One region of the Paenibacillus sp. FSL K6-1558 genome, then DNA from elsewhere that is predicted to be linked to it. Evidence: riboswitches for the same ligand, from Rfam matches in the RefSeq annotation. Region 1 holds a riboswitch; each other region holds the start of a gene.
The links. A riboswitch is a leader RNA that binds a small molecule or an ion and turns the genes downstream of it on or off. The one in region 1 is predicted to bind cyclic di-AMP.

Region 1 (4,228 bases):
TAACGCATGGTTTTTACGCAAGAGGAAGTCGAAGCTCATCTGGGAAGGCTGGAAGGCTGGGAGCTGGAAGAGGGACGGTGGATTGTCCGCAAATTTGTGTTTTCTAACTATATGAAAGGGATTGCTTTTGTGGATGAAGTCGCTGCGATTTCGGAAGCATTCAATCATCACCCTTTTATTACTATTGATTATACAACGGTTACACTGCGTCTTACGTCTTGGGATGCAGGTGGCATTACATCGGTAGACATCAAAGAAGCAGAGCAGTACAACGAAGCTTTTGAGAAAATGAGAACATAATAATCTGCACCAACGTCGTCTGCAGGATGATGTTTGTCATGCATACCAAAAGAGGCTCTTGCCTCCCTAACGGGAGGATGGAGAGCCTCTTTGATGCCTTGCGCGCAAAAATGCTTATTTCTTCTCTGCCAGCCACATCGCGATGTGGGCAATTTCCTCGTCCTGCAGTCTGCCTTTGAAAGAAGGCATGCCACCTTTACCTTTGACAATGGTGGAATAGATTTTCTCCACATCATCCTTACTACCGATGTTTGCAAGAGCTGGGCCTACGCCACCTTGAAGCTGATCGCCGTGACAGGAAATGCAGTTGGCTTTCACTAACGTCTCAGCCTGTCCAGCATCCATAGCCACTTCAGGCATGCTTGGTTTGGCTTCCTGCTCCACTTCCTCTTTACCTGGAAGCGTAAACATTAAAACAATAGCTAAAGCACATGCTGCAAAAAATACCCCGCTCATGATCCATTTGTGCATCCCTTATGTCCCCTCCAGAATGAAAGATCATCTAACTCAAACTAATCCCTATCATTATAACGGAAGCCGTCGTTACATCATAGCATTTTGTGGTAATTTTTTGAACTAATCACAAAAGAGAGACAAATTGAAACCATTTAATCGTGAGTTTACTCTCTTGGGCCTTCATAAACCATGCAATGGAAGGGCTTTAAACCACTAGGAGTTTGGCGTTCATATGTATCCTGGATGACAAATCCGCTCTTCAGATATACCTGAATGGCACGGTTATTCCAAGTGAGCACTTCAAGATCAATCTCATTGGATGGATTGCGGCGGATGGCCTCTTGTACAATCGCAGTAACGAATGCTTTACCAAGACCTTGACCACACAGATCGGGGCGCATACCGAGACCGATTCGTGTGACATGCTGGAGCGGAAAATATTGTGCAAACCCATAAACCTGGTCATGTTGATCCAGGATAATGGCATATTGTTGTTGTCTGAGCTGTGCATCACCGAACTCGACTTCGAGTACTTTCATCTGTTCCCAAGGAAGCCAGCTATAGATATTGTAAGGTGGGGCGTATTTCCAGCCACATATAAGTTCAGCATGTTCTTCTTGCATCGGTACAACATGAAGTATCAAAGAGGCTTCATTCTTCATATAACAGTGCATGCTCCTTTCTTCAATATCCGTATCATTGTTCACTCTACAAAAGAGCTGTGTATTAGGCAAGTCTTCATATGATCAAATAAAAATTGAAACAAAAGTCGTGATCATTCCGTTTATATTATAACAGGCTGGGTAAAAACATGATAAGGGCACGGACAAACGAAAGCAGGCGAACGTGTTAGTTCACATACACACCATGACTTGCAACATCGGGAACTACACAGAGTCAGAAAGCATAAAAAAACCGCCGGATACATTCCTGCGGAGAATGTACCGGGCGGTTCTGTTTATACTTCGTATTTCGTTACAGTAGAGTTACATGGTTCCAACATCATGTTGATTACAGCTTGTACCTAGTCAAGGGCCAGTGACTCATAATCGTCCGTGCTCATGATCCGTTTAGCGCCAACGTAGCGGTTAGCCCAGTAGTTCTCACTCAAAGAGCTGATCGTTACACCTTTGGAAGAAGAAGAATGTGCAAACTTGCCACTTCCTACAAAAATGCCTACGTGTGATATACCTTTACCTGTTGTGTTGAAGAACACCAGATCTCCAGGTCTCATCTCCATGCGAGATACGGAATCACCCATGTCGTATTGGGAGCTAGATTGACGAGCCAAATCAATACCTAATTTGTCGAATACATACCGTGTGAATCCGGAGCAGTCAAAACCGTCAAGCGTTGTTCCTCCGCTTTTGTATGTAGTTCCCATTGCTGAATCAATTACTTTATCCATCTTAGAATCTGCAAATGCGCTGCCTGCTCCAAGTGATAATGCAAATGTGAGGCTAAGTACTGCTGCGGTCAGTTTCTTCTTAAACAAGTGATATACCCCTTCCAACGCCTGCGAGGTTAGCTTAAGGATTCGGTTGAAGGTCCCCTATGATCCCTCTGTTTCAAGATCAATTCACCCATAACTGGTTCCCCCGCTTCCCAGGTGCCAGGAATTTGGCTATGCTAGTTATGCACCTGAAAAATGAAAAGAAAATTTAATTTTAAGGATTTAATTTAAAGTTGTTACAAATAAGGATTTAAAGATTACAAAGTTGTTACTAAAAACTCACTGCGCTTATTGTACCAGAGGCTTAGTACTTTGGCAACGTTTAGCAGTAAAATTAACAAAAAAAACCTCGACCTTTGACGGGGAAAGGTCGAGGTTTGCGTATTTATACGTAATAACCAATGAAATGTTTAATATAAGATGGTAACATTTCTTTATTTTTGAAAGCGATCTCAGACGGCGTGTAACATTTTAGTTCAACGTATATGATTTTCATGTCTGGTAGATGTGGACTGCCATAAACGGAAATGACTACATACTTTCCACATACTGAGTAGGCTTCGAGCAAGCGGATAGGATTGTTGCAGGATTAATCCGGATAGTCCTGTCAAGAACCAGGAAGCGGAAGTGAATGCACCAAAGACCACTAAATGCACAACTCCCAGCACCAGCGCAATGCCGATGACAGCAAAGATGCGGCGCACAGCAATCCACAGTCCCTTGAGCGTCCCGTGAATTCGCCCTTCTGCTTCCGGGTCAGAAATACCAAACTGCATGTAGAGCACTGCATGATGTACAATCCAGCCATAAATAATCCAGCCTGCTACATATGGAATGCCGGGAAGTAATAAATGAAGAGAATGAAAACTGTCCATTATTGTAGAAAACAATTTGGGCAGAAGCCAGTATGCAGGCAAGAACATGAGAAAGGTACGTATCGTGTGTAGCAATATCATGGGTTTCCATAACGTTTTGATGCCCCGAATAAAAGGAATGCGTTCTTCAGTAGATTGATAATGTTGCAGGGAGTAGAGTAACCCGGCCTGAATAAGTGGACTGATCAGCAGGCGAAGCAATAACATGCCGCCCAAAATCCACAGATAACGCTGGACCTCCGGACCGGACAGGCTGAGCTGGCTTTCCATTTTAAATAAAAGTGTGCTTAGCTCGCCGACATCATCCGTTGGATAACGTAGTAATAGAGGAACGACAGCCGATTGAACCAACCGGTAGATGAAATAACCCCAAGTTAATTGATAGATAAACAAGAGTGCGGCAATAAACATATGCTGACGGACAAGAAACCAGCCTTCACGAATTTTTGCTTTCACTGTCTCCACCTCACCATGACAGACCTCCGAATATGGCTTCAATTAGTTTCGTAGCACTCATGTTCCAGCGGGATTTGACTTGCTCGTCCAGTCCGGTTCTCAGGAAATTGTTCATATGGCGATTTTCGAGCACGATGTCATACAAAGGGTCAGTCATGGCCCAGGTGACAGGAGATGTATATGTCAGTTTATAGGTGACGCGCTCCTCGCGGCCATCCCAGTGTTTGGTTACGATATGGCCGTCCTCAAACGCAATCCGAACAGGAACCTTGGGAAAGTCACTGCCTTTTTTGATAATGGTGACAGAGGACTCGTACATTTTTTTGCCGTCCTTCTCTATAGAAGAAACGTTGATCTTCTCTACAGCAAAATCGGCCATGCCGTTCCGGTAGACATATTGGTCAAAGTAATCCGCCCAGGAGGTGCGGGTGACTTGCTCAACCACCTTTTGAAAATCACCCGTTGCAGGATGTTTAAAACGATATTTTTTTACATACGTCGAAAGGATTCGTTCCATGGTCTTCGCTCCGACTTGCTGTTCAATGCCGAGTAGCACCAGTTTGCCCCTTGTGTACACGTTGGAAGCATATTGATTCTGTGAGTCAAACTTCCACGAGGGCTGTGTTAGAGGAGCCGGAGATGTGATCAGACCTGATTGTACCGGTAGATTCGGAATCAATCCGTATTC
Region 2 (4,228 bases), 2.2 Mb from region 1:
ACCGGTTCTGGATATGTTAACTTCAACGCTTATACAGGCTCCGCAATCCAATGGAATGATATCAATAACACAATCACAGGCACCAAAAATGTAAAGTTTCGTTACGCTTTGGAAAGTGGTACGCGGACTCTAGATATTTATGTTAATGGCACAAAAGTACTCAGTAATGAGCCCTTTACTCAAACAGGAAGCTGGTCTACTTGGGGTGAAAAAACAATTCAAGTACCTATGAATTCAGGTACGAATACACTCCGAATCGTAACAACAGGTACAGAGGGACCCAACATTGATAACATTACGGTGACAGCAGCATCATAAGTTATCTGATTCTAAACCTTTTTCTTTTTTAGCTGGGCAAAAAGTAGCCAAGCTCCCATGTGGAATAGACCTAAGTTGCTCTACTCGTCTATTTTGAGACAATACTGTAATTAAAGACTGTTGATTGTTCTTTATATCATTAGATAGAAAAAGACCTCTTAGGCTATTGCTAAGAGGTCTTTTTCTATCTAATGCGGTCGAGAGGACTCGAACCTCCACGGGGGGTTAGCCCACACGGACCTGAACCGTGCGCGTCTGCCAATTCCGCCACGACCGCATATATTGTATCTTTCCAACTAATATCGGCGACAAGAATTAATATACCACGCGTAGTTTAACATGTCAACACATCTATTCATCACCAAATAAGTGCGAAACAGATATGTATCCGATTCGCACTTATCAGGCCTGCTTCAGATTAAGCTTATATATCCGTAAGTAGTGGACTTATTAGAAAATTGGTTAAATAAACAATTTTCTATAGCTTGGACGGCCAGTTGCCGTACCATGCATAACCGCCTCTTCTTTCCTTTTCTATATCGCTCAGCTTATATTTCACAACGCCATCACGTCCCACAAAGATCGGTTTGTCCGTACCGAGTTCATAGAAACGTGCCCAAATCGGTGATGCACTGGAATCAGCAATAATTCGGCTATCCCCATTCGCTCTCTCATACCGATATCCTGTAATTTTCACTTTATTAAACCAGGCTTCGGCACCTTTGATAGATGCAGTGATTCTTGAATTAGCCGGTCTCGTTTTCAGAAACTTCACAATGTTCACGCTTTCACCTGCCGTTAATGAAGGCACTTCATAGATTCTGGCTCCCGCAGGTCTAAGTGAACTGGAATCATGCTGTTGTCCCCAGGCCGTTAACTTCCCACCGGATACCACCTGGGTATTCAGGATAGCATCGACTCCTTTGGAAACTGCATTTTTACTGCGATTTGCAAGAGAACTGTCGATAAAGGAGAAGTTCCCCTTACGTCCTGCGACTTCATCAAGCATGTACATCACATTAATCATCGCATCATCATTATAGGTAATATGTTTATGATAGCCGGAACTTTGATAGACTTGAGGCCAACCGCCATTGGAATACTGCATATTAAGCAAAAAGTTGATGCCCTTGACCGCTGCAGCAGAGTATCGCGGATCATTTGTTTTTTTGAATTCACTTGCTAGCCTTCTGATTTCTGAGTATGTAGCTTTGTTATCGATCGTTGATTTGGCCCATTCACCTGACGTCTGACTGTAATCTTTTCTCCAGCCTCCATCAGGGCGCTGATTCTTTAAGATATCGGACATACTCGCCGTTGTACCGGAAGCATCAGCTGCCGATACGGTCGGTACAGGAAGGATAGCCATTCCCGCTACGGAGAATACCATAGAACACGCCAGTACAAATGTTACTAATTTTTTTGCTTTCACTCGACAACACTCTCCCCCATTCACAAATTTGATTACCTTTATCACATATATTCCAATGAAAACAATTTAAATACAAATTATGTATTTAATATGGTTATAATATGCAATAAATATATTTTTGTCAATATATGCAACAAACCAAAAAAATTTGTTAAACAGAATGGTTTCCTTTTTAGCTCATAACAATCTTGTTTATTATCCAAGTTCTCTCATATGAAACACAAATGACTTTTTTGTAATCTTTAACTCCCTAATTTCAACAAAATGATAACTAAAATCGATAATTCCGCTAACATTGAGGCTAAATGAACACCTTTAAACAGGTTTGACAATTACGCATTTATGCAATATAGTTTCAAATAGTTACAAAAACTTAATTATTCATTTGCCGAGTTTCAGGATTGAAAACGGGGGAACCATTTTGGGTGAATTATTCTTATACATAGGAAATATAGGGAACCTTCTACCGAACCCTTAGCTAACTCCGTAGGCATCGAAGGGAGAACATTGATTTTGAAAAAACTGATTATTTCCATTTTTGGGGCTGCTGTACTATTTACATCCGGGGCAACAAGCACAGAGGCAAGCACAATTAATACGATGGTTAACAATATGACAGGCATCCCGTACAAATGGGGCGGCACAACCATGGCTGGCTTCGATTGTTCCGGGTTTATGAGATATCTTTTCAACAAATATAGCATTGAGCTCCCTCGCACGTCGCAACAACAAGCGAAAGCCGGAACACCTGTCTCCAAAGCAAGCATTCGTACAGGAGATCTGGTCTTCTTCAACACAACAGGTAGAGGCATCTCACATACAGGAGTATACATCGGTGGAGGTCAATTCGCACATGCCTCCAGCAGCAAAGGTGTCAGCATCACCAAGTTGTCCAATCCGTATTTCAGTGATCGTTATGTAACCGCAAGACGGGTGACAGGTCAATTTATGTATAACAAAATGTTGGGTAAACTTTAATTGAATTTAAAGAACGGGGAGTAGCCTTTGGCTACCTCCTTACAGTAAAGAAAGTAAAGATGAGCTATAAAAAAACAAGGTCATACGCCTCTATTAAAGAGGTGTATGACCTTGTTAATTTTTGTTTTACTTCATTCACTAATGGAGCGCCTTCTGCACCCTCATTGCTCCCTGTGACAGAGCATGTCCGCCGCCCACTGCACCAGCAACAGCTACCGTCTCCATGATCTCCTGATCGGTCGCTCCCTTGGACCGGGCTTCCTCCACATGATAGAACGTGCACACTTCGTTATTAGCAAACAAACCGATACCTAGCGCAATTAACTGCTTGGTTTTGGCGTCAAGCACACCCGGCTGGAAGCACTCTCCCGTAAACTCATGATATGATTTCACCACATCCGGGAGAACGTCGCTTAATGCGCCAATCTGATCCTTATACGCATGAACTTTATCATTCATCAATGTCATGACTTGCAACACACCCTTTCGGCTGTAAATACAGCGAATTGTTCCACTGTACCTATCTTCTCTCGCGTGCGTCGCAAATATGCCTGATCCTGATGGTAATTCCAAACATTTGGTGTAGCAGACATTCTCTTTGAAGGAGCTTTCCGGTAACGTGAATCCGTTAAGCTAAGCACTCATGTCATTTATTCACTTAAAACACTTTGACGAGGCTCACTGAACAGCTGATAACGGTAAGACCGATCCAGCTTCACAACACGGCGATTTTGCCTGCGAATAAGTACTTGCTCATCATCCCAGGCTACCACGATGCCCGTTACATCATTAGACTCCAGTTCATCCCGCACTACTCTTACCTTCTCCCCTGACAAACGCAGGGCATCCAATTCTGTATCACTAATCATGTCATAACTCCTATACTCAAATTTCTTTACAAAAAGAGACCTAAATGAAAAGTCATTTAGGTCTCACGTGACTGTATTGGACTGTCATGTCATTCGAAAAAAATGTCCCGACTGAGAGTTACCGCTGCGCGTGCTCTTTGCTGTCGTTCTTCTCGAACCAAAAATCAAGCACTTTGGCGGACATCACACGTTCTTCAAGGTACTCTACTTGGTGCGGTGTAAATTGTTCTTTCCAAGAGAAGGACAACTCTTCACACAAGCCTACAATCGTCAGTAATTCTGACCAGGCAACATAGCGTTTGTACCAGAAAAATTGAGGATGTTCAATCATATAGGGATAAAGGTCATCGAATTCCGTATGTTTACAATCCAGGGCACGTTCAAAATGAACTTTCGATTCCGCCAGCTTATCAATAAAGAATTGTTCTGTTGCCGGTTGGTTCCCCATGGTGTTGCCTCCTCTCCCTAACATAACCCCATTATAAAGGAAATCTAAGGCCATGCAAAGTCATACTTCAAAAATTAGGCCCAATTTCCTTCAAAAAGTCACATTTCATTATCGTCGAATTGCACGGTGCCATTATTCAGTGAACGAATGCGTACAAGAGCTTCTACTGGAATCCCTTGTTCA
Region 3 (4,228 bases), 3.0 Mb from region 1:
TATGGGCTTCGACGGACTTTTGCCCGCACTTCAGAGTGGTCGTGTAGACTTGGTCGTCTCAGGCATGACGCCGACGGATGAGCGTAAGAAAAGCATTGATTTTTCAGATACGTATTACAAATCCAAACAAGTGATTATGGTTCGTAATGTCGACAAAGACAAATACCCGGACATGAAATCACTGGAAAATGTCAAGATTGGCGTGCAAAAGGGATCCATTCAAGAAACCATCGGACAGAAGATTCCTGGTGCAAAGCTGACTTCACTGGATAAAATCTCCGACATCGTGCTACAACTGCAAACGAAACGCGTTGACGCAGCTATTGTAGAAGATACCGTAGCCGCTGGTTACCTGGATGACATTATCGGTCTTGCGGCAGCAGTTCCTGACGAAGAACAGGCTGAAGCCGCTGTCGGGATTCGTAAGGGCAATACGGAGTTATTAGCCTCTGTAAACAAAACCTTGGACCGCTTGAAAAGCGAAGATAAGATCAACCAGATGGTTACAGAAGCAAGTCTCCTGATGGCTGACAAAGTCAATAAATCTCAAAACATTTTTCAATTGTTCTGGGAATACAAAGGCTTATATGCAACAGGTATCGGTTACACGCTCCTGTTGTCAGCGCTAGGCGTAATATTCGGGGTCATCATCGGTCTGATTATTTGCCTGTTCCGTCTTCATAATATGGCGATTCTTCGCTGGATTGGTACAACTTATGTAGAGGTGATCCGCGGGACGCCAATGCTGGTACAACTTATGATTATCTATTACGGGGTGTCGCTAACTTTTGGCATTAACTTCTCAGCACTTCAAGCAGGGATTATGACGCTTTCCATTAACAGCGGTGCGTATCTCGCCGAGATTTTCCGTGCCGGTATCCAAGGCGTTGATCGTGGTCAACTGGAAGCAGCCCGTTCACTTGGTATGGGCAGAGGCGCAGCGATGCGTTACATTATTCTGCCACAGGCCTTCAAGGCCGTTTTGCCAGCCATCGGTAACGAGTTCGTAACGATTATTAAAGAATCATCCATTATTTCGGTCATCGGTATGGTGGATATTATGTATCAAGCAAGTGTAGTCAAAAATCTCACATTCCAGGGTCTGAACCCGTTCATTATTGCGGCAGCGATTTACTTTGTGATGACATTTATTCTGTCCAAGCTGCTCGGACGATTGGAAAGGAAGTTGGGTGCAAGTGATAGACGTTAGACAATTACACAAATCATATGGTAAAAATGATGTCCTGAAAGGCATCGACGTAACGATCGGCAAAGGTGAGGTCGTTGTAGTTATTGGTCCTTCCGGTTCGGGTAAAAGTACATTTCTGCGTTGTCTGAACCTGTTGGAACAGCCATCATCGGGACAGATCGATTTCGAAGGTGTTTCGATTACCGATCCGAAGCATAACATCAATGCTACACGTGAGAAGATGGGCATGGTGTTCCAGCATTTTAATCTGTTTCCTCATAAAACGGTGCAGCAAAACATAACGATTGCTCCAATCAAGGTGAAGAAACAATCCACGGATGAGGCCAACAAAATTGCCGAGGATCTCCTGAAGACAGTCGGTTTGGCGGACAAAAAAGATGTATATCCTAACCAGCTGTCCGGTGGTCAAAAGCAACGGATTGCCATTGCAAGAGCACTCGCGATGCAGCCGCATGTGATGCTGTTTGACGAGCCTACATCGGCCCTTGATCCGGAGATGGTCGGAGAGGTATTGGAAGTCATGAAACGTCTTGCTGAAGGCGGAATGACGATGGTCATTGTAACGCATGAGATGGGTTTTGCGCGTGAGGTGGGAGACCGCATTCTGTTCATGGACGGCGGCGTCATCGTTGAGGAAGGTACCCCGGATGAAGTGTTTGGTGCGCCAAAACATCCGCGTACGCGAGACTTTCTTGCAAAAGTACTTTAATTCATGCCATTCCGTATATAGAATCAAATGAATAACGGCGTTATCGGATCGAAAGATCCGGTGACGCTTTTTTGTTGTTTGCAGAAAAGGTAGAGCTGAAAAAGTAACTTTTCTGTTACCTGTAAAATGAATTAAAACGCCAAATGGAAACATTTACTACAGCTTAAGGTTACAAATTTGTGATATATTCAAGACTGCCGAAACTTCCGAAGCGGAAGTGCGGGGGACGTAACAATGCAGACATAGTTAATGATTTGAGAAATATGCTGCTTGGGGTGAATTAGGAATACATAATGCTTCAGCATGTCACGTACAGCCTATAGGGTGGGTTCCTCCATCCGAATCCGACAACTAACTTCGCAGGCATCATGAGGGAGGAAGACCATGCATAACAAGAAACGTTTAGCCAAAACAGCCATCGCACTACTGACATCCATTCTATTCATTCAAGCCGTTCCGGCTCACGCGGATTCCGTTCATGTGGCCAAAGAAGGGGATACCTTCTTCACCTTATCCAAGCAATACGGCGTTGATATGAACACATTAATTAAAACGAATAAAGACATCTCACCTTATAACATCTATGGTGGTTTGAAAATTACAATCCCAGGTAACGAAAACAAAGTAGAAGCGGCACCAGTTCAAGCGAAGTCGCAGGAAAAAACGGTGACTGCTGCAAGCCTGGACGTGAATACAGATAATAAAGTGGTACAGGCTTGGGGGAAAACATTCGACTACAGCAAAACGCTTAGTGTTAAAGCAACAGCGTATTCCGCGGATGCTTCCGAGAATGGTGGATGGGGCCCCGTTGATTATTTTGGCAACCCGCTCGAACTCGGCACAATCGCAGTGGATCCCAAGGTTATCCCTTTTGGAACCAAGGTACTAGTGACAGGGCATACACACCCTGGATTGCCGAAACAGGCTTTCGTAGCAACGGCTTTGGATGCAGGTAGCGCGATCAAGGGAAATCGTATTGACATCTTTATCCCTGGAAGCAAACAGTTCGTTAGTTCGTTTGGTTTTCAGGATATTGAGTTGTACATTTTAAAATAAGGCTTAAACCCTCTCATTTATGGATGTGAGGTCATAAGTTGAATTGAGCATTAATAGACAGGGTGTTCTTTCTTGCGTAATCATGATAGGCATAATTCATGACGACGTAGAGGGACACCCTGTTCTTTCAATTATTGTTTCTCTTTTGGCAGTTTAAGCATCTCGTCCAATGTAACTAATTCATATCCTCGGTTTCGCAATTCCTCAATAACCTCAGGCAAAGCCTCTACAGTACCTTTCAGGTTCGAACCTGTACCGCCGCCAGCATGTTGTAATACGATGGAACCAGGCTTCACCGCGGTGAGAATATTATGTTTTACCTTTTCCTTGTCTAGTCCCTTCCAATCGAGAGAATCCACATTCCAATTCACGATGCTGTAATGCTGTTTTGCAGCCCATCTCAACTGTTCTTCGTTAATGTCCCCATACGGAGGACGAATCATTTTGGGCGTATACCCCGTCAGGCGGTGAATGATATCGCCGGTATGTAATATTTGTTTGCGAAAGGCAGTCATTGATAATTTGCTGAATTCAGGATGATTGTAGCTGTGATTGCCAACGATATGTCCTTCTTTCACCATCCGTTTCACCAAGTCCGGGTGTTTCTCCGCACGGCTGCCAACAACAAAAAAAGTAGCACGAACCTTATATTTTTTTAATACATCAAGTACCTGCGGTGTAAATCTTGGATCAGGTACATCATCAAAAGTCAGCGCAACTTGTTTGGTGGAAGGGCCATTGGTTTTGAACGTATCCGCGTATTTCTGACGAAGTTGACCTAGAGTCAACTGTTCTTCTTTAACATCTGACCCAGACGCCGGTGTATCACTGAGGGTTGAAGAAGGTTCCTCAGATGAAGCAGCAGACACAGGCGCAGGGGCTAAAGGAGCTGTATAAACCCCAGAACATATAATAGTAACGAGTGCGAGCATGACGAGGCGTATTCGCATGTTAACGGCCTCCTTTTTCCAAAATTGCGTTCTCTATGGTATGCCCGTTGCCTGTTTCTTTTATGCGTGTGTGAGAAGTTTCATTGCATCATCAGGTCATGAAAGCCATAATTCCACCATATATAACATATAGAGAAGGATAGGTGGAGAGACGATGAGTACATATGATTTGAAATCCATTCGTTTAGAGGTTTTTGAGGCAGGACAGGACAAGGTATTTCTGGTTACGGGTGGTAAAGCTCATATCGGGGCTGTAGCTACATTCTATGTTGACCATGATCGGGTTAGTGGAACAACGGTACA

Region 2: linked by a shared signal. The riboswitch ahead of MHI38_RS26445 (C40 family peptidase) and the one ahead of MHI38_RS16795 (C40 family peptidase) in region 1 are both predicted to bind cyclic di-AMP.
Region 3: linked by a shared signal. The riboswitch ahead of MHI38_RS03825 (3D domain-containing protein) and the one ahead of MHI38_RS16795 (C40 family peptidase) in region 1 are both predicted to bind cyclic di-AMP.

The regions. Positions count from the first base shown of each region.
Region 1 covers NZ_JBBOCV010000001.1:3,892,832-3,897,059, forward strand. The annotation lists gene MHI38_RS16780 (4a-hydroxytetrahydrobiopterin dehydratase) at 7-300, shown strand; gene MHI38_RS16785 (c-type cytochrome) at 415-771, opposite strand; gene MHI38_RS16790 (GNAT family N-acetyltransferase) at 921-1,418, opposite strand; gene MHI38_RS16795 (C40 family peptidase) at 1,781-2,251, opposite strand; cyclic di-AMP (ydaO/yuaA leader) riboswitch at 2,255-2,392, opposite strand; gene MHI38_RS16800 (hypothetical protein) at 2,686-3,540, opposite strand; gene MHI38_RS16805 (M1 family metallopeptidase) at 3,551-4,228, opposite strand, start outside.
Region 2 covers NZ_JBBOCV010000001.1:6,070,460-6,074,687, reverse strand. The annotation lists gene MHI38_RS26460 (carbohydrate-binding protein) at 1-318, shown strand, start outside; tRNA gene MHI38_RS26455 (tRNA-Leu) at 511-595, opposite strand; gene pelA (pectate lyase) at 797-1,750, opposite strand; cyclic di-AMP (ydaO/yuaA leader) riboswitch at 2,127-2,258, shown strand; gene MHI38_RS26445 (C40 family peptidase) at 2,264-2,728, shown strand; gene MHI38_RS26440 (carboxymuconolactone decarboxylase family protein) at 2,867-3,196, opposite strand; gene MHI38_RS26435 (hypothetical protein) at 3,379-3,597, opposite strand; gene MHI38_RS26430 (hypothetical protein) at 3,716-4,045, opposite strand; gene MHI38_RS26425 (xanthine phosphoribosyltransferase) at 4,144-4,228, opposite strand, start outside.
Region 3 covers NZ_JBBOCV010000001.1:922,157-926,384, reverse strand. The annotation lists gene MHI38_RS03835 (ABC transporter substrate-binding protein/permease) at 1-1,210, shown strand, start outside; gene MHI38_RS03830 (amino acid ABC transporter ATP-binding protein) at 1,197-1,919, shown strand; cyclic di-AMP (ydaO/yuaA leader) riboswitch at 2,105-2,301, shown strand; gene MHI38_RS03825 (3D domain-containing protein) at 2,304-2,975, shown strand; gene MHI38_RS03820 (polysaccharide deacetylase family protein) at 3,107-3,925, opposite strand; gene lpdD (prenylated flavin chaperone LpdD) at 4,080-4,228, shown strand, end outside.